DNA from 3 places in the Paenibacillus sp. PDC88 genome. Region 1 is predicted to be linked to each of the others. Evidence: predicted binding sites of a transcription regulator. Region 1 holds the regulator's gene; each other region holds the start of a gene.
What was found. Region 1 encodes Rex, which represses fermentation and respiration genes when NADH is low (regulators of the CRP and FNR family bind a similar motif). Its sites were predicted from a motif close to TTGTGAAATATTTCACAA; they were not measured.
Positions count from the first base shown of each region.

Region 2: a site for Rex is predicted at 3,089-3,106, ahead of BLW49_RS12315 (DUF1641 domain-containing protein). Genes of this name have one in related genera too.
Region 3: a site for Rex is predicted at 3,866-3,883, ahead of pflB (formate C-acetyltransferase). Genes of this name have one in related genera too.

Region 1 is NZ_FNNT01000002.1:282,564-288,777, forward strand. It holds gene dinG (ATP-dependent DNA helicase DinG) at 1-2,372, shown strand, start outside; gene BLW49_RS07945 (redox-sensing transcriptional repressor Rex) at 2,417-3,073, shown strand; gene BLW49_RS07950 (amidohydrolase) at 3,063-4,361, shown strand; gene BLW49_RS07955 (cell wall elongation regulator TseB-like domain-containing protein) at 4,393-4,914, shown strand; gene BLW49_RS07960 (hypothetical protein) at 5,089-5,616, shown strand; gene BLW49_RS07965 (AAA family ATPase) at 5,609-6,214, shown strand, end outside.
Region 2 is NZ_FNNT01000003.1:385,909-392,122, forward strand. It holds gene BLW49_RS12300 (response regulator transcription factor) at 1-366, opposite strand, end outside; gene BLW49_RS12305 (SDR family oxidoreductase) at 417-1,061, opposite strand; gene BLW49_RS12310 (NAD(P)/FAD-dependent oxidoreductase) at 1,344-2,525, opposite strand; gene BLW49_RS12315 (DUF1641 domain-containing protein) at 2,562-2,996, opposite strand; gene BLW49_RS28785 (hypothetical protein) at 3,809-3,961, shown strand; gene BLW49_RS12320 (cupin domain-containing protein) at 4,100-4,621, shown strand; gene BLW49_RS12325 (TVP38/TMEM64 family protein) at 4,597-5,205, opposite strand; gene BLW49_RS12330 (transglutaminase family protein) at 5,569-6,214, opposite strand, start outside.
Region 3 is NZ_FNNT01000002.1:99-6,312, forward strand. It holds gene BLW49_RS06330 (Crp/Fnr family transcriptional regulator) at 147-863, opposite strand; gene adhE (bifunctional acetaldehyde-CoA/alcohol dehydrogenase) at 1,100-3,712, shown strand; gene pflB (formate C-acetyltransferase) at 4,138-6,214, shown strand, end outside.

The sequences.
Region 1 (6,214 bases):
AGAGCCTGCCATTGATCACTTTACAGCGGCTTACCGATTTGTTTGCTGCGGAAGATAGTGATTTGGGCTGGTTTTTTGATGGGATTCTTTCAGAGAAAGAAATGGAGCCTATTCACGATCTGGATAATCAGACCTATTATAGACAGCTCGCGCTTAAGATTGACGATTGGTCACAGATCGCTCCGCCCAGGGATGAACATGAACCCAATCCATTAGAAAAATTAACTTTTCAAGAATATATGGATGAGGTTCAGCTGCGCCTGAAGCAAACACTGCCTCATTATGAGGAACGCGAATCCCAGAATATGATGTTCACAGAAGTGACGAAGGCGATGGATGAGGACAAGCATTTACTCATTGAAGCCGGGACAGGCACGGGGAAGTCACTGGGTTATTTGCTGCCTTCGATTTATCATAGTGTCAGACAGGAGACGAAGGTAACGGTAAGCACACATACGATCAATCTTCAGGAGCAGCTTCGTGAGCGGGATATTCCGCTACTCACGGAGGTGGTTCCTTTTCCGTTCAAAGCTGCTGTGTTCAAAGGAAGAGGGCATTACCTGTGTCTGCGTAAATTTGAACAGAAGCTGAACAACAAGGAGTTTGTAACCCCGAAGGAGGACGTATTTACTGCTGCACAGATGCTGGTATGGCTGACTCAAACCGAAACCGGTGATGATGAGGAGCTCAATCTAAGTTATCGCGGCGGTGATTTTTGGGAAACGGTACAAAGCGATTCGGATTCCTGCCTGGGCCGAAGCTGCCCTTGGTTTAAGAAATGCTTTTACCATCGTGCAAGACATGAGGCCGGCATTGCTGATGTAGTGATTACCAATCATTCCAAGCTGTTTACGGACGTTAAGGCTAGTCACCAATTGCTTCCTGCTTATGAGCATCTCGTCATAGATGAGGCGCATCAATTCGAGGAGGTCGCCGGTAAGCATCTTGGAATGCATATGAAATATTTTACGGTGGTTCATGCGCTTACCCGATTATTTAAAGATAGTCGGAACGGACAATTCCCTGCTCTGCGTCAAAAAATAGCGCAGTCCAGCCATGAGCAGATGGTGGAGTGGACCTCTGCTATTGATCAGCTGTTCCCATCCGCTCTAGAAGCGAAGGAAACTTGGGATCAGCTCAGTGAAATGCTGTTCAGCTTACTGCCAGAACGAAGTGATGCAGCCCCTGGAGAAGCAGGACAGTTCACATTAAGACTGAAGCCGCAGAACAAACCGAAGAAGTGGGATAAGCTTGCAGCAGTTGAGAATCAGTTCTATGTGACGGTTTCAGAATTGGTTCGTAAGGCAGATAAGGTTCTTAGTGAAGTAAGAGAAGATCTCGACGATTATACGGCCGACAGCCTTATTACAGACGTTACCGGGCTCGTTAAGGATCTGGCTGGCTTCAAAGATCAATTAAGACATTTCATGCGCCTTGATGATGCAGGGACCGTATATTGGCTGGAGGCCAGCGGACAATTCAAGAGCAAGTCGCTTCAGCTGTATGCAGTTCCTGTAGATGTAAGTCCTCAGCTGAAGGAAATGTTCTTTGATAAGAAGCGAAGCGTTATTTTAACCTCGGCTACTTTATCGGTAGATAAATCGTTCCAGTTTATGATCGATCAGCTTGGACTGACCGAAGCACAGGAGCAGCAGAGATTGCTCACATCACAGCTGCCGTCTCCGTTTAATTACCGGGAACAAGCTCTTCTTGTGGTTCCGCGTGATTTTCCAAGTGTGAAGGGCAGTGTGGGTGATGATCATTTTGTCAGTATGCTCGTCAAATCTTTGTCAGAGGCCGCACAGGCAACGAAGGGCAGAATGCTTGTCCTGTTTACCTCTTACAAGATGTTGAGACAAGTACATGAGCCGCTGAAGGAAGCTCTCGCCTCAAGTGATATTTCCGTGTTTGGACAAGGGGTAGACAGTGGGAGCCGGACCAAGCTGACGAGAAGATTCCAGGAGGCCAAAGCTTCTGTATTGCTTGGAACGAGCAGCTTCTGGGAAGGTGTCGATATTCCAGGAGAAGCTTTATCCTGTTTGGCTATTGTACGGCTGCCTTTCCAGCCTCCTAACCATCCTGTTGTAGAAGCCAAGAGCGAACTGCTGCAGCAGGAGAAGAAAAATCCGTTTATGAAGCTCTCGGTACCTCAGGCGGTTATTCGGTTTAAACAAGGTTTCGGAAGACTGGTGCGAACCGCTAAGGACCGAGGCATCGTTATCGTGTATGATACAAGAGTCATTGAATCGTATTATGGCAAGTACTTTTTATATTCCCTGCCAGGTCCTAAAATGGAGCATATGACAACGGACAAGATGGTTCCGCGTATCAGCGAGTGGCTAGAGGAACATGTAACGAATGAAGAGAAGTAATAGAAAGCACGGACACTGCTTGCAGTTGTGAGGGGGAATTGTAATTGAAGTCGGACAAAATTTCAGAGGCTGTCGTAAGAAGACTGCCAGTATATCTGCGTTATTTACAAGAGCTGTACAAAAGAGAAGTGACCACTGTATCTTCACAGGAGCTTGGTCTCAGACTGGATTTGAATCCAGCGCAAATCCGTAAGGATCTCGCTTATTTCGGGGATTTTGGACGCAAAGGCATCGGCTATGATGTAGCTTATCTCATCGATAAAATCAGACAAATCTTGAAGCTGGATCAACAGATTAATGTGGCACTTGTCGGTGCTGGTAATCTCGGACATGCCTTGTCGAACTATAATCGATATGTAAAAGACAATATGAAGATTGTCGCCGTATTTGATTCCCAGCCCTCGAAGATTGGCTCCAATATCAATACGCTCACGGTTCAGCCTATGGAAGAGCTGGTGAAAACAGTAAAGGATCTGAACATTAGAATCGGCATTATAACGGTTCCGGATTCGGAAGCTCAGCGTGTGGCGGATTATCTGGTGGAGGCGGGAGTTGAAGCGATCCTTAATTTTGCCCCGATTATTATCAAGGCTCCTGCTCATATCCGGATTCATACAGCGGACTTCACTACAGATCTGCTTAGTCTGGCTTATTATCTAGAGAACGAAGCAGGGAAAGAGGAGGAAGAGGATGTCAAATAAGTGGCTCATCAAGAACGGCAAATTTGCAGTAAGTGATCCTGAATGGCGAATCGTCAGCGGTTATATGCTGATTGAGGATGACCGCATCTCATATATAGGTGAAGATCTACCTGAAGGGACAGAAGGTCTTCCGGTTCATGACGGCAAGCACCAGCTGTTTATTCCTGGCCTTATCAATACACATGGTCATGCAGCGATGTCACTTCTACGCGGCTATGGCGATGATCTTGCTCTTCAGGTCTGGCTTCAAGAAAAAATGTGGCCGATGGAGGAAAAGTTCACAGCTGAGGATGTCTACTGGGGGACCTCGCTATCTGTTCTGGAAATGCTGAGAGGTGGAACTACCGCCTTCCTTGATATGTATGATCAGATGAATCAGGTGGCGAAAGTGGCACAGGAGTCGGGCATTCGCGCAAGTCTGATGCGGGGAGCGATTGGCTTCGGTTCAGATGAGCTGCGTGCATTTAAGCTGAAGGAAGCAACGACCTTTGCCCGGGAATGGCATAATCAGGCAGACGGACGTATCACGACGATGCTGTCCCCACATTCACCATATACTTGCGGACCAGAGTTTATTGAGAAATTTGTAGAAGCGGCACATGAGCTGAATTTACCCCTGCATACACATATGTCCGAAACGGCCGCTGAAGTAGAACAGAATGTAAAAGAGTATGGGCTGCGTCCAGTAGCACATCTGGAGAAGCTTGGCTTCTTCTCTAGACCTTCTCTCGTGGCACATGCTGTACATTTAACGGATGAAGAAATAGAGGTGCTCGCCAAATACAATGTGGCTGTTGCTCATAATCCTGGAAGCAACCTGAAGCTGGCGAGCGGTGTTGCGCGAGTACCTGAGCTGTTAAAAGCAGGGGTTGTTGTATCGCTTGCTACAGATGGTGCAGCAAGCAACAATAATTTGGATATGTTTGAAGAGATGCGCCTAGCTGCTCTGATTCACAAAGGAGTCAGCGGTGATCCAACCGCCGTACCTGCCACAGAAGCACTGCGTATGGGAACTGAATATGGAGCGAAGTCCATCTACATCAAGGATACGGGAGTGCTGGCACCAGGCAAAAAAGCTGATTTTGTTGCCATTGACCTGGATCAGGCTCATTTCCTGCCCTACACCGATTTGATATCACATGTCATCTATTCTGCAAGCAGCAAGGACGTTCAGCATGTCTGGGTGGATGGCAAGCAGTTAGTTAAGAACGGTGAGATGCTCACGATGGATGAAGAACGGATTAAACGCGAAGCACAAGCTGCTTTCGAAGGACTGACGTCCCGCTGATTGATGCTGGGGGCAAGAAGGGAGTTCAGCCTTGAGAAAAAAAAGAAAGTGGATACTCATCAGCATTGTGGCTTTCTTACTCGTGCTCTTAGGTATTTATTTATTTTATGAATATGTAATGAAGGATACATGGGCAGAGGAAGAAGCTGCAATCGCTATTGCAAAGGAAAAAGAAGAACTGGTTACGGTAACAAAGACACAAAAATCGGTCTGGTCTGAGGATGCCATATATTGGACAATTGAAGGTGTAAATGCCGACAATGAGCCTGTTATGGTGTGGGTACAATACGGTACTGACAAGAAGCCAAAGACAGATGAAAATAGTGTGCACAGTGAGAAGATTGAAGAAGGAACGTCGGAGGAAGAAATGCGGTCCAAGATCAGCTCACAGCTGCCTGGCATTGAAATCGTCAGACTGCAGCCGGCAGTTTATGATGAGACTTACGTCTGGCAGTTATTTTATAAAGAGAAGGACCGGTACTACTATCGTTTCTATCGTTTCAGTGATGGAACCGAGTTAGAGGAAGGATTTCAGCTTCCGATCACAGAATAAAGCACACAAAATATACCCTGAAGTGGTCGCAATTGGCCATTTCGGGGTTATTTGGATTGGAAACTGTGAAAAATAATTCATAGTTTAGATTTGGACGTCTGTATATGGTATGCTATATCTATATCCCATATCAATAATAAATAGAGTGGGTAAAATAGATGAGGAGGTTGTCACTTGAAATTACGTCCTATTCGGATAGCAATAACGGTTATGGTTACGGCTACGCTGCTGTTTGGAGGATGGTTTGTGTACCGTCAGGTGGCCCTTGAGAAGCCAATAGAGAAGTTGGTTGCCGACTATGACGGCGTAAACGATGTTCAACTAGATATTAACCAGAATCAAGTTGTTTTGAATCTCGATCTCGAGCCGAATACCAATATAAGAGGTCTTGTTGATTATATCCGCACAGATGGCAAGGAGCTTCTGAACGGAAGAACGATGAAGCTGGAGGTAAAGGATCATTCGACGGAAACGCTGGATGATTTCTGGTCCAATGCGTTATTTACCGTTGCTGAAGCAATGGAGACTAGACAATACACGCAAATTCCTGAGAAGCTCAAGGAAATGAGCGAAGGCAGCATCCAGGTTGACTATGATATTGATAATGAGAACGTATATGTAAGCCTGTCAGATGGAGAAGCAAGCAAGTATATTATTCTGCCGAGACAGCCGGCTACGATGGGAGTGTGGCCTAATGCCTAATTGGTTAAAGGAGATTTTAATCGGGGTCGTTCCGGTCGTGCTTCTATTTCTTGTCTTTATAGGAGTTAATATTATTCCAGTACTGCTTATTGCCCTGCTCGCAGGCGGTGTAGTCTTCCTGATGCAGACACGCGGCGGACTCGCCGTAGGAGCAAGCAGTGAGAAGAAGCGCAAGAAAGCGGGTCCCGCCAAGCTCACCTTTGAGGAAATTGGAGGACAGGACAGCGCTAAACAGGAGCTCCGTGAAGCACTGGACTTCTTAGTAAGACACGATGAAATTCAGAAGTTTGGCATTCGTCCACTGAAGGGTATATTGCTGACAGGCCCTCCGGGTACAGGGAAGACGCTGATGGCGAAGGCCGCTGCACACTACACCAATTCTGTATTTATCGCTGCTGCCGGCAGTGAATTTGTAGAAATGTATGTTGGTGTCGGGGCAGGACGTATCCGTGAATTATTTAAAGATGCCAGAACAAGAGCAGCCAAGGAAAACAAAGAAAACGCCATTATTTTTATTGATGAGATCGATGTCATCGGTGGTAAAAGAGAAGGCGGGCAGCAGCGCGAATATGACCAGACCCTGAACCAGCTGCTAACG
Region 2 (6,214 bases), on a different contig from region 1:
ACTGCTCAAACGCAGCGCAGCCCGTACACGAGCCAGCAATTCTTCAATCTGAAACGGCTTAGTGATATAATCCGTTGCCCCCAGATCAAGTCCCGACACCTTATCCTCCACAGATCCCTTCGCTGTCAGCAAGATGACCGGCGTGTGCTCGTCCTGACTGCGAATACGACGCAGCACCTCAATTCCGCTCAGTCCCGGCAGCATCACATCGAGCAGAACGAGATCATACTCCCCTTGTTGATAAGCCGCAAGCCCCTCCGTGCCGCTTGCCGTTTTATGCACTTTATAATTCTCGTACTCCAGCTCGATTTCAAGCAATCGAGCGATCTTCTCTTCATCCTCCACAATGAGAATGGATGCACTCATGACGACTCCCCCACTTCATTTAAATATGAATATCATCATAGATCAAAGGACTAAATTTGCTCAATCACCTCGTTAATAGATTTCGTTCCGGATACGATTGGGAAGGCCTTTCTATACGTGTTGTCCGCATCCAGCGCAGCGACAATGACAGCAGCTACATCTTCGCGAGGTATACTGCTCTCTCCTGCCTCTGGATCCACTGTCACTTTGCCATTCCCCGGCTCATTCTTCAGCCCTCCTGGGCGAATAATCGTATAATTCAAGGACGAATTCTCAAGCCACTTATCTGCGTAGTGCTTAGCCACATAGTACGGCTTAATTGACTCAGGCCATTTGGTTCTGTCTTCTGCATAGAGTGCGCTTACCATAAGATAACGAGAGATGCCTGCCTTCTCGGCTGCTTCCATCGTCTTCACCGCACCATCCAGGTCGATGAGTAAGGTCTTATCTGCACCTGTACTTCCACCAGATCCAGCAGTGAAGACAATGGCATCATTCCCCTTCATGGCTTCAGCCAGCTCCTCTACCGTGCCTTCAAGATCGGCAAGTACCGCCTCTATCCCTGATTTATCGAGTGCCTCTAACTGTTCCTGTTTACGAACCATAGCACGAACAGTATGTTCCGGGTTTTCTTTTAGCTGAGATACTAGATGTCTTCCAATTTGGCCGTTGGCTCCGATAACGAGTACATTCATGATGTAATAACTCCCTTCGATTCATTAGTGTATACCTTGTCTAATATTATAAAAAGGTATTCCTATCTACTTACCCAATTTGATGAGTCTATCGCATCCATTATATTCTCTAGCTGCCCTGCTACCTCATAGGGTTCCAAATTAGCTGTTTAATATAAGATGAATATACATGAACTCTCTGAGTCAGGTCCACTACATACAGGCACAGATCGATTTGTTCCTATGTACAGTATGATGATATGAAAAAAGACGCCCCCTAAGGGACGCCTTCTAGATGAGGAGTTAGTACGCCAGAGCGAACAGACCCTCAATATGTTGCAGGTAACGAATGTTACTTGCTTCTTTCATGAGTGTTGCAGGAAGACCCTTCAGACGAGTCTGGCTTCCTCCAAGCATTGCGATTGCATCTTTACGTCCAAGGCTTCCCAGTGTACCGGAGAAGACTGGAGTGAAGACTTCAAGCTCGCCGCCCTTGATGGTTGCTGCCAGGTTATGTCCGATCGTCTCACCCATTTGCCAAGCAAGCTGTGCTGTTGGAGGGTAAGGACGAGCGCCTTCACTTGGAATAACAACTGCGCTGTCACCAGCGATAAACACATTCTCATGAGATGTGGAATGCAGTGTTTCTTTTACCGTTGCACGTCCGCGGTTCACTTCAATACCACAGTTCGCTACTACAGCATTACCTTGAACGCCGCCAGTCCAGATCAGAGTGCTTGTCTCGATGGAGCTGCCGTCTTTCAGGAATACCGTATGCTCTTGCATTTCTGTGATCGCTACGCCAACGATGAATTTCACGCCTCGTTTCTCAAGGCTTGTTTGTGCACGCTCAACCAGCTCTGGCGGGAATCCTGCCAGGATCGAAGGACCTGCTTCTACACTATAGAGCTCAACTTCGCTGCGGTTGATACCTTTTTGTTTACATACTTCTGTAAGCACATCTGCATACTCACCAACAAGCTCGATACCTGTCAAGCCGCCGCCGCCGATAACGATGGTAGCGTCTTTTTTCTCGCCTGTTTTCTTGTATGCATCCAGACGAGCTTCCACGTGAGCGCGAATGTTGTTCGCTTCTTCAACAGATTTCAGCGTAAAGCTGTACTCTTGAAGTCCTGGAATACCGAAGAATGCTGTTTCACTACCCAGAGCAACTACCAGGTAGTCATAGCTATAGATGGTTCCGCTCTTCATTGTGACTTTGTTCTCGTCAGGTTTGATTTCAGCAACCGTATCAATTTTAAGATTCACGTCTTTACCGCGGAGCAGCTTCTCAAGTGGAAGAGCAACAGCCTTCTCTTTGATTGTACCTGCAGCCAGACGATGCAATTCTGTAATGATTTGGTGAGTCGGGAAGCGGTTCACAACCGTAATGGTCGCTTCTTCAGCAGTCAGGTATTGACGCGCTGCAAGTGCGCTAAGCAATCCGCCGTAGCCGCCGCCCAGGATCAAAATTTGCTTCGACATATCCATCCTCCGTTCTTACTTTCGTATGAAAAAATCTTAGTCTTGTTTGTTTTGCTGACGCTCGTTCAGAATGTTCAAGAAAGCTTGAGCAAAACGAAGCGTATGTTGTACGTTAGGGTCTTTCAGCATTTTGAGCATGCCGAACAGGCCAACAGAAGACTGTTCCGCTTGAGCGCGATCGCCAGCTTCGATGGCTGCAGAAGCAACACCTTTTGCTTTTTCTACTACTGGAGTAGTAAATTCGCCAAAGGCAACTTTCATGTCGTTTACGAATACTTGGTCCTTCGCCAGCCCTTGAGCAAAGTCATAAGCTGTAGTCATTGCAGTTACCATTTCAGCCAGTTTAGGCAAGTTCTCAACCAGAACAGTAAGAGACTCCTGAACCTCCGGCTTCATCAATTGATCGAGCACATCATTTTGTGCTTGAGGAGCACCTGTAGCAGGTACTTCTTGTTGCGTCGGTTGTGACATAAGAGAACGTCCTCCTTTACTTTGGGTTATAAGCCCGCTCGCCTGACATTTCTGCTAAGCAATCTAGTCGATCAAGGAACTACATGATTGTAATGTAACAATTTTCACACAAAGAAAGAGCCGATGCCACTAAGGGCGGCTCAGGCAGCTCTACAGCAGAAGTGTGATGTATTCCATGGATCTATTGCAGACACGAATATGATCATTCATCGCAATAACAAACTTACCGAACAGGTCATAAAAACGGATCCTATACCCTAATATTACACTTCTTACACGTGAACATGAAATAAATATTTTAGCAATTGTGAATACCTTGTGAACATTGTAACAAATACACCTTTTTTGTCAATACGACGTGCAAAAGCCTGTTCTCCATCCATGAATTTGCTTTTTCTCATATTTGCTACTATATGCGGTGTCAAAGAGCATGCTGATCACTATATGTATCAACGTATACCGCTTAAAATTTCCATAAAGTTTTATTCTCACTCTTGTTAAAATTTAACTCCACCAAATTTCACAAAATAAATAAGACTGCTCATGCCTTCTCGCACGAACCGTCTTATCATCTCGGTATTGTCCCCTGGCCCGCCCTCGCCATTACCTGAAAAATCAGCATTTGGTCATAACATTAACATTCACATGTGATATGTACATTGTACTGGGGATAAATTGTAATGAATGGAGTCCCCGGCTCGCTATTTATTGTTTATTACCGAATCAAATAGGCCCGTCTCCGCTTCATGTTTGCCTTTCTACAGACCGGGTATGTAATAACTATACTCATTAAGAATAAGGAGGCGTTCACGATGAAACAGCAATCAAGCGAAGAGGTACGCAATCAATTAGACAAGGAGAAGGACTCCAAGGAGCAGGTAGAAAAAATGAAAAAGCATGAGGACGTGGAGCCTCAAGCCGAGAACTGGAATCCCCGCTCTGAGGACAATCTGAAGCAGTCTTAATCCTGCTAAAAGGGTTAGAATAAGCTGCAGTAACGTAATCGTATACTGCACATACAAGCCATGACCAGAGGTTATCCCTTGTTCATGGCTTGTTTCATATATGACCTTTAAACCGCAAACAGAAGGAGGAGAACTTACATGGCACAAACCGAATTTAAGACACGGGCTTATCGTTTTGAGGATGATGGCATCATCCCAAACCACCCGAATCTGCCTGTACTCTTATATCCGGGCGTTCTTAGAGGCAGGGAACAGGAAACGGAAGCCCTATTCAACAGCCACAATTGGCAGAACACCTGGACAGGCGGCGTATTCCCCTATCATCATTATCACAGCAACACACATGAGGTCCTCGGTGTTATCAGCGGATCGGTCAAGCTGCAGCTCGGGGGAGAGCAAGGGATCGTAGTCACTGCGGCGGCCGGGGATGTGATTGTCCTTCCTGCCGGCACAGGCCATAAGAGGATTGAAGCAAGCAGTGATTTTCAAGTGGTGGGCGGTTATCCCGACGCCATCGAATATGATACCTATACGGGCGAAGCTGGAGAGCGGCCCAAGGTACTTCAGGACATCAAGCAAGTTCCCTTGCCCGATCAAGATCCCGTATTTGGAAAGAGCGGACCGCTCCACACCTATTACCGATTGGAAGATTCAGTGTAATAAGCTTCTATTCTCTTGCTCGCCACAATGGTCAAGATGATGAATATGACGACGCCAACCAGAATGAGCGGATGCTGGATAATCTCCTCCAAGTTGGTGCCAATATAAGTCACATAAAATATCATGATTCCTTTGCCGAGCCCTGCCGCGAGCAGGAAGAGACCGGGGCGCATCTGAGCTGCGCCTGCTGCCATGTTCACCAGCACAAAAGGCCCCATCGGGAACATCCCCAGTATGAACACGTAGCTGAACGCATTGCGGCGAATCCATCGCAAGCTCTTCTGAACCTTGGGCTTCTTCGTCCAGCGCTGGATATAGGAAGTGGATGCGATTCTGCGGATGATAAGAAACGTCAGGAAGCTGCCCCCCACCAGACCAATCCACGAATATATAAATCCAGCCCAGCCATATACAGCCCCGTTCGCTCCTACGATCAGCAGGGTTGGCAGCGGCGGGATAAAGGATTTCAGAAATGTGATCAGAATGCCGGGCAGCGGTCCATAGGAACGAAACTGTTCAAGCAGCATGATGATATTTTCTTCCGTGAAATAGGACATGATATCCGTGAAGGACCAACTGTACATTAATGAAGCCTCCCAGGTACTCTGGTAAATTTAAGGATAGTATAGCTTAATCCCCGTGATTAAAACATCGCTGCCCATAAAAAAACCTGCCCTCGGCAGGTTTACATTTATTTATTTCTAAGCTGGAGCATATTCCGCTCCTGCTCATGATCTGCTTGCAGCATGGGCTCCGCCTGAATTTGACTGCACTCGTGCAATATATGTTCAACATGCTCCAACACATCGTTTAATGATTTTCCACAAATATGACATTTCATCATGTTATCACCTATTCTCTATTGTACCTTTCGTATATCCTCCTCTTATTAACCGTGATGCATCCACACGAAACCATTCTTCCTCGCTTCAGACCCTTGCAGCTCTTCATGCCGGTTCGTCTGCATCCAGCAGCTGTACCGAAACACCGACATCCAGAGTGGACTCTCCGCCCCGATACTTTCCTTGCAGTGGACTCACATCGGCATAATCGCGGCCCGTACCCACTCTTATATGATTGGATAGTGCCTCCACATTGTTCGTCGGATCAAGACCCGCCCAGCCAATGCCAGGCACCATCACCTCAACCCACGCATGCGAAGCAGCATCTCCCTTCAGTGCCGAATCTTCTCCTACGTACAGATAACCACTCACATAACGTGATGGAATGCCACTGGCCCGCAGAATCCCCAGCATAACGTGAGAAAAATCCTGACAGACCCCTCTACTGTGCTCAAAAGCCGCCTCTGCCGTTGTTTCTACGTCAGTAGAGTCTTTATCATAGGTGAAGCTGCTGTACAGATAATCCATCACTTGTAATGCATAACTGAGCGGATCCTTCATGCTCCCCGCTTCCTTCTGTACAGCTCGAATCTGCTCCATATTAAGCTTGGTATACGCGGTCTCCACTAGATAAGCTCCATAATGCTCTTTATATAAATGAGACTCAAACAACGTCTTCATCTCAGAGGAGTACGGAATATCCTGCAAAAAAGGACTCCGCTGCACCGTCACAATGGAGGTAGCAATGACC
Region 3 (6,214 bases), 280 kb from region 1:
TATAACCAAGGTGCCAGCTTATAGGGTGCATATCATGAAGAGCAAATTGTATATTGTGCTTGCTTAAAATGGGTGGTCTATTTCCATCTTCATATAAAAAAAGAAGCCGATCTTTCTCTAAATCAGAAGGTCGGCTTTTTGTCTTGTTAAATCCTGCAGATTTCTACCGGGCATTGCTCGCAGCGGCAAATCTGTTGAAGAACGCTTAATTCCTTGATCACGATGCAGCCATCATCATATGCCAGAGCGCCTTTCTTGCGCAGCTCAGCGAGCATTCGATTGACACTTTCCCGGGTTGCACCAATCATATTCGACAGATCCGTATGTGTCATCTTTTTGTTAATCCGAATACCCTTGCCATCCACTTCTCCATAAGTATTTCCGAGCCGGATTAGTGTTGAGCACAGAGCTCCCTGCTTGCCGTACATCATAAGATCGCGGAATTTCGTCTGTGTAATTCGATGGTATATACCCATCCATTTCATAAAATCAAGTGCAAATCCGCCGTTGATCTCAATGAGCAGCTGAAGCTCTGAGGTTTCTGCATATCCAATCTCGCTCTCTTCCAATACTTCAGCAGAATAGCTGTGCCTAGAAGAGAAGAAGGGGTCGGCATGACCGATCAAATCCCCGTCCTGATGAATATACATGATTAATTCTTTTCCTTCATCTGTGAATTTCGTAATCTTGATGCGCCCGTGCTTAATAAAAAACAGCTTGTCGGCAGGATCCCCCTCCCAGAACAGATGAGAGCCTTTTGGTAATGATCGATACTTCAATAAGTTGAGTAAGAGCTGTTTGTTCTCTGATGTGAAGCAGCGGATATTGCCTTCTTTTTGTTCAAGTAATGCTAAGTGAGTCATATGCGATTCCCCCTTGCACTGTTCGATTTACAAGTTCAGTATATACCTTCGTTAAGAGGGCGGGAGAAGCAAAGTATGGCAAAATTCCAACATTGTGATTCATTTCACTATCGAATTCGAAGTTTTTATACATTGTGAATAAATTCACAAACAAAGAGAATCATGCATGATATGATGACTTCGTAATCCAATAGAGAGACAAAAAACTCAGAATTTGGGTAGGAGGATGATAGGAGATGGCTGTTAAGAACGAGGCTGTATCCAAAGAAGTTACTGCGGCGGAATATATTAATGAGCTGGTAACCAAGGGCAAGAAGGCGCTGGAAGCATTTATGCAATTAGATCAAGAGGCGGTTGACCGTATTGTTCAGGCGATGGCACTGGCTGGTCTTGATAAGCACATGAATCTAGCCAAGCTGGCTGTGACGGAAACAGGCCGCGGAATTTATGAAGACAAGATTATCAAGAATATTTTTGCTACAGAATATGTCTACAACAATATTAAATATGACAAAACGGTCGGCGTCATCGAAGATAATGAGTTTGAGAACTATCAAAAAATAGCGGAGCCGGTAGGCGTAATTATGGGGATTACCCCTGTAACCAATCCTACCTCTACAACGATGTTTAAGGCACTGATTGCCATAAAGACACGAAACCCTATCATATTCGGTTTCCATCCATCGGCACAGAACTCAAGCCGGGAAGCAGCACGCATTCTAAGAGATGCAGCGATCAAAGAAGGCGCACCAGCTGATTGTATTCAGTGGATTGACGCCCCGTCGATGGAGAAGACAAACGAGCTGATGAATCATCCGGATGTTGCACTCATTTTGGCTACCGGTGGTGGAGCGATGGTTAAGGCAGCTTACAGCTGCGGTAAACCGGCACTTGGCGTTGGACCAGGAAATGTTCCTTGCTTTATAGAGAAGACGGCGAATCTTAATCAAGCAGTGACAGATTTGATCTTATCCAAATCCTTCGATAACGGAATGATCTGTGCATCAGAGCAAGCGGTCATTGTAGAAGAACCCGTCTACGATGAAGTGAAGAAGAGAATGGTGGCGGATGGCTGCTACTTCGTAACCAAAGATGAAGCGGCGAAATTAACGACTTATGCTATCTCCGCTGACAAATGTGCTGTTAATCCGAAGATCGTCGGCCAGTCGGCTGTCGATATTGCGAAGATGAGCGGAATCGTCGTTCCGGAGAATACCAAGATTCTGGTTGCTGAGCTGGACGGTGTTGGAGAAAAATTCCCATTGTCCGCTGAGAAGCTGAGTCCGATTCTGGCCTGCTACAAGGTTAAGACGGTAGAGCAGGGGATAGAACGTGCCGCAGAAATCGTTTCTTTTGGAGGAATGGGACACTCTTCGGTTATTCATTCAAATGATGATGAAGTGATCAGCCGTTTTGCAGATCATCTCAAGACCTGCCGGATTCTTGTAAACTCTCCTTCAACTCACGGTGCAATTGGGGACATCTACAATACCAACTTACCATCATTGACGCTGGGCTGTGGTTCATACGGACGGAATTCAACCTCTTCGAATGTAACCGCAGTGAATCTAATCAACGTGAAGAGAGTGGCGAGACGTACAGTGAATATGCAATGGTTTAAGGTTCCAAGCAAGGTTTATTTTGAGAAGGGGGCTACCCAGTATCTTGCGAAAATGCCTGACATTTCTCGCGTACTCATTGTTACAGATCCCATGATGGTGAAACTGGGCTACGTTGATAAAGTGGAGCATTACCTGCGCCAGCGCCGCAAGCCTGTGTTCATTGAAGTGTTCTCCGATGTGGAGCCCGACCCTTCAACAACAACCGTAGAGAATGGCACGAAGCTGATGAACAGCTTTGAACCGGATTGTATTATTGCGCTCGGCGGCGGATCCCCAATGGATGCGGCCAAGGCGATGTGGCTGTTCTACGAGCATCCTGATGCCGAGTTTGATCATATGAAACAAAAATTTATGGATATCCGTAAACGGATTTACAAATATCCTAAGCTGGGACAAAAGGCAAAATTTGTGGCGATCCCAACAACCTCGGGAACAGGCTCAGAAGTAACCTCATTTGCAGTTATTACAGATAAGAATAAAGGGAATACCAAATATCCGCTGGCCGATTACGAGCTGACACCGGATGTAGCCATTGTAGATCCCGATTTCGTATACAGCCTGCCACGGGTAGCTGTTGCAGATACGGGTATGGATGTACTGACTCACGCGATCGAAGCCTACGTATCTGTCATGGCAAATGATTATACAGATGGCCTCGCGATCAAAGCGATTCAGCTCGTATTCGAATATCTTGAAGCATCTGCTCTTACGGGAGATAAGCTGGCGAGAGAGAAAATGCATAACGCGTCTACGATTGCCGGAATGGCCTTTGCCAATGCATTCCTTGGTATCAATCACAGTCTTGCTCACAAATGGGGCGGACAGTATCACACGGCACATGGACGAACCAATGCCATTCTGATGCCGCATGTTATAAGATACAACGCGAAGAAGCCGACGAAATTCGCATCCTTCCCGAAATATGATCATTTCACAGCAGATCTTCGTTATGCCGAAATTGCACGTATCCTGGGATTACCTGCGAATACGACAGAAGAAGGGGTTAACAGCCTGATTCAGGCAATACGTGATTTGAATAAGAAGCTCGGTATCCCGGCTTCGTTCCAGGAGCTTGGCTTTGATCCGAAGGATTTTGAAGCAAGAGTCGATTATTTGGCAGACCGGGCATTTGAAGATCAGTGTACTACTGCGAATCCGAAGCTGCCACTTGTCAGTGAGCTGGCTGATGTGTACCGGAATGCTTTCTATGGAAGATTTGATAAATAACCGTGTTCTTCATCGTAAATGGTGAAGCTGTGCTGAGCAGAAGGAATTTCCTTCGTTCAGCACGGCTTTTTTTTCGTATGCTTGTTCCGCACAATATACGAATGGGAAGCATGACTACAACAGTAAAAATAAAATGGAGTAACAGGCTTAACTTTGTGATATTCATCACATAATAAATGTGATCTGTATAATATAATTTGAAATGTAAGAGAGAAGAAATCCATTTCATAGAACCCAAAAGGCAATTTCACTTCCCTATAAAGAGTGGAGAGAAGGGGAGTGAGCAGGCAGATTAGTGAAAATAATCACAAATAACCTTACCACAATAACAGAGCCGAGGGAGAAAGAGTAACAGCAGGGATGGAATTTCGTACCTGCCTTCATGATCTGTCTAGTGTAACCACGAATCTATTGGAGGGATTACCATGGCGGTAACCGAAAAAGAAATGCAAAACGTACAATCCGGCTGGAGAAGCTTCAAGTCCGGAAAATGGACAAAAGAGGTTAATGTTAATAACTTTTTAGAGAAAAACCTCATTCCGTATGAGGGTGACGAGAGCTTTTTGACAGGTGCGACAGACAATACAAAAGCGCTGTGGGAGATCGTTATGGATCTAACCAAGAAAGAGAGAGATAACGGCGGAGTACTGGATGTGGATGTCAACACCCCTTCAACAATTGTATCCCATCAGCCTGGATACTTGGATAAAGAGAAGGAGCAGATTGTCGGCGTTCAGACGGATGCCCCGTTTAAGCGTTCCATTCAGCCGTTCGGCGGTATCAAGATGATGATTGATGCTTGTGAAGCCTATGGCTTTAAGCTTCCTGAGCCGATTATTGAAATGTTCACCACGATCAGAAAAACACATAACCAAGGGGTATTTGATGCCTATACGAGTGAAATGAGAAATGCGCGGCGAGCCGGCATCATCACAGGCCTGCCAGATGCCTACGGCCGCGGACGTATTATCGGTGACTACCGAAGAGCAGCGCTGTATGGAATTGACTTTTTAATCAAGGACAAGATGAGAGAGCAGGCTGAGCTGGAAGTTGATGTGATCGATGAAGATGTGATCCGGCTTCGTGAGGAATTGTCTGAACAGATTCGAGCGCTGAAAGAGCTGAAGCAGCTTGGTGAAATGCACGGATTCGATATTTCCGGTCCTGCACGAAATGCCAAAGAAGCCTTCCAATGGGTTTACTTCGCTTATCTGGCAGCAATTAAAGAGCAAAATGGTGCAGCGATGTCACTTGGACGTGTCTCTTCCTTCCTGGATATCTATATCCAGAGAGACCTTATAGAAGGAACACTGACTGAAGAGGAAGCTCAAGAGCTGGTGGATCATTTTGTCATGAAGCTGAGAATTGTAAAATTCCTGCGTACACCGGATTATAACGAGCTGTTCAGTGGAGATCCAACATGGGTCACGGAATCCATCGGCGGCATGGGGATGGATGGCAAGACACGCGTCACGAAGAACAGCTTCCGCTTCCTGCATACGCTGTACAATCTCGGACCCGCACCAGAGCCAAACTTGACGGTGCTATGGTCAGAGCAGCTGCCAGAAGGGTTTAAGAAGTACTGCGCCAAGGTATCTATCGAAACCAGCTCCATTCAATATGAGAATGACGATCTGATGCGTCCGATCTATGGAGACGATTACGGTATTGCCTGCTGCGTATCTGCAATGCGGATCGGGAAGCAGATGCAATTCTTCGGTGCACGTGCGAACCTTGCTAAGGCGCTGCTGTATGCAATTAACGGAGGTAAAGACGAGAAATCAGGAGCCCAGGTGGGTCCGGAGTATCCGCCAATTACATCTGAAGTACTGAACTATGACGAGGTTATGAAACGCTTCAAGCCGATGATGGAGTGGCTCGCGAAGCTGTATATGAACACGCTGAACGTGATTCACTATATGCATGATAAATACAGCTACGAACGGATTGAAATGGCGCTGCATGATCGTGATATTCTGCGGACGATGGCCTGCGGTATCGCTGGACTGTCTGTAGCAGCCGACTCGCTTAGTGCCATCAAGTATGCAACGGTTCGCCCCATCCGCAACGAGAATGGAATTGCCGTGGATTTCGTTATAGAAGGCGAGTATCCTTGCTACGGTAATAACGACGACAAGGTTGACCAAATCGCAGTGGAGCTCGTCGAGTCCTTCATGACGATGATTCGCAAGCACAAAGCCTATCGGAATGCGATGCCGACACAATCGGTACTGACGATTACATCGAATGTTGTGTATGGTAAGAAGACGGGTACGACCCCGGACGGACGTAAAGCAGGAGAGCCTTTTGCCCCAGGAGCGAATCCAATGCACGGACGCGATAAAAAAGGCGCACTGGCTTCCCTCAGCTCCGTTGCCAAACTGCCTTACGAACACAGCCTGGATGGTATTTCCAACACCTTCTCGATCATTCCGAAGGCACTTGGCAAAGAGGAAGAGGCCCGTAAGACCAACCTGACAGCAATGATGGACGGATATTTTG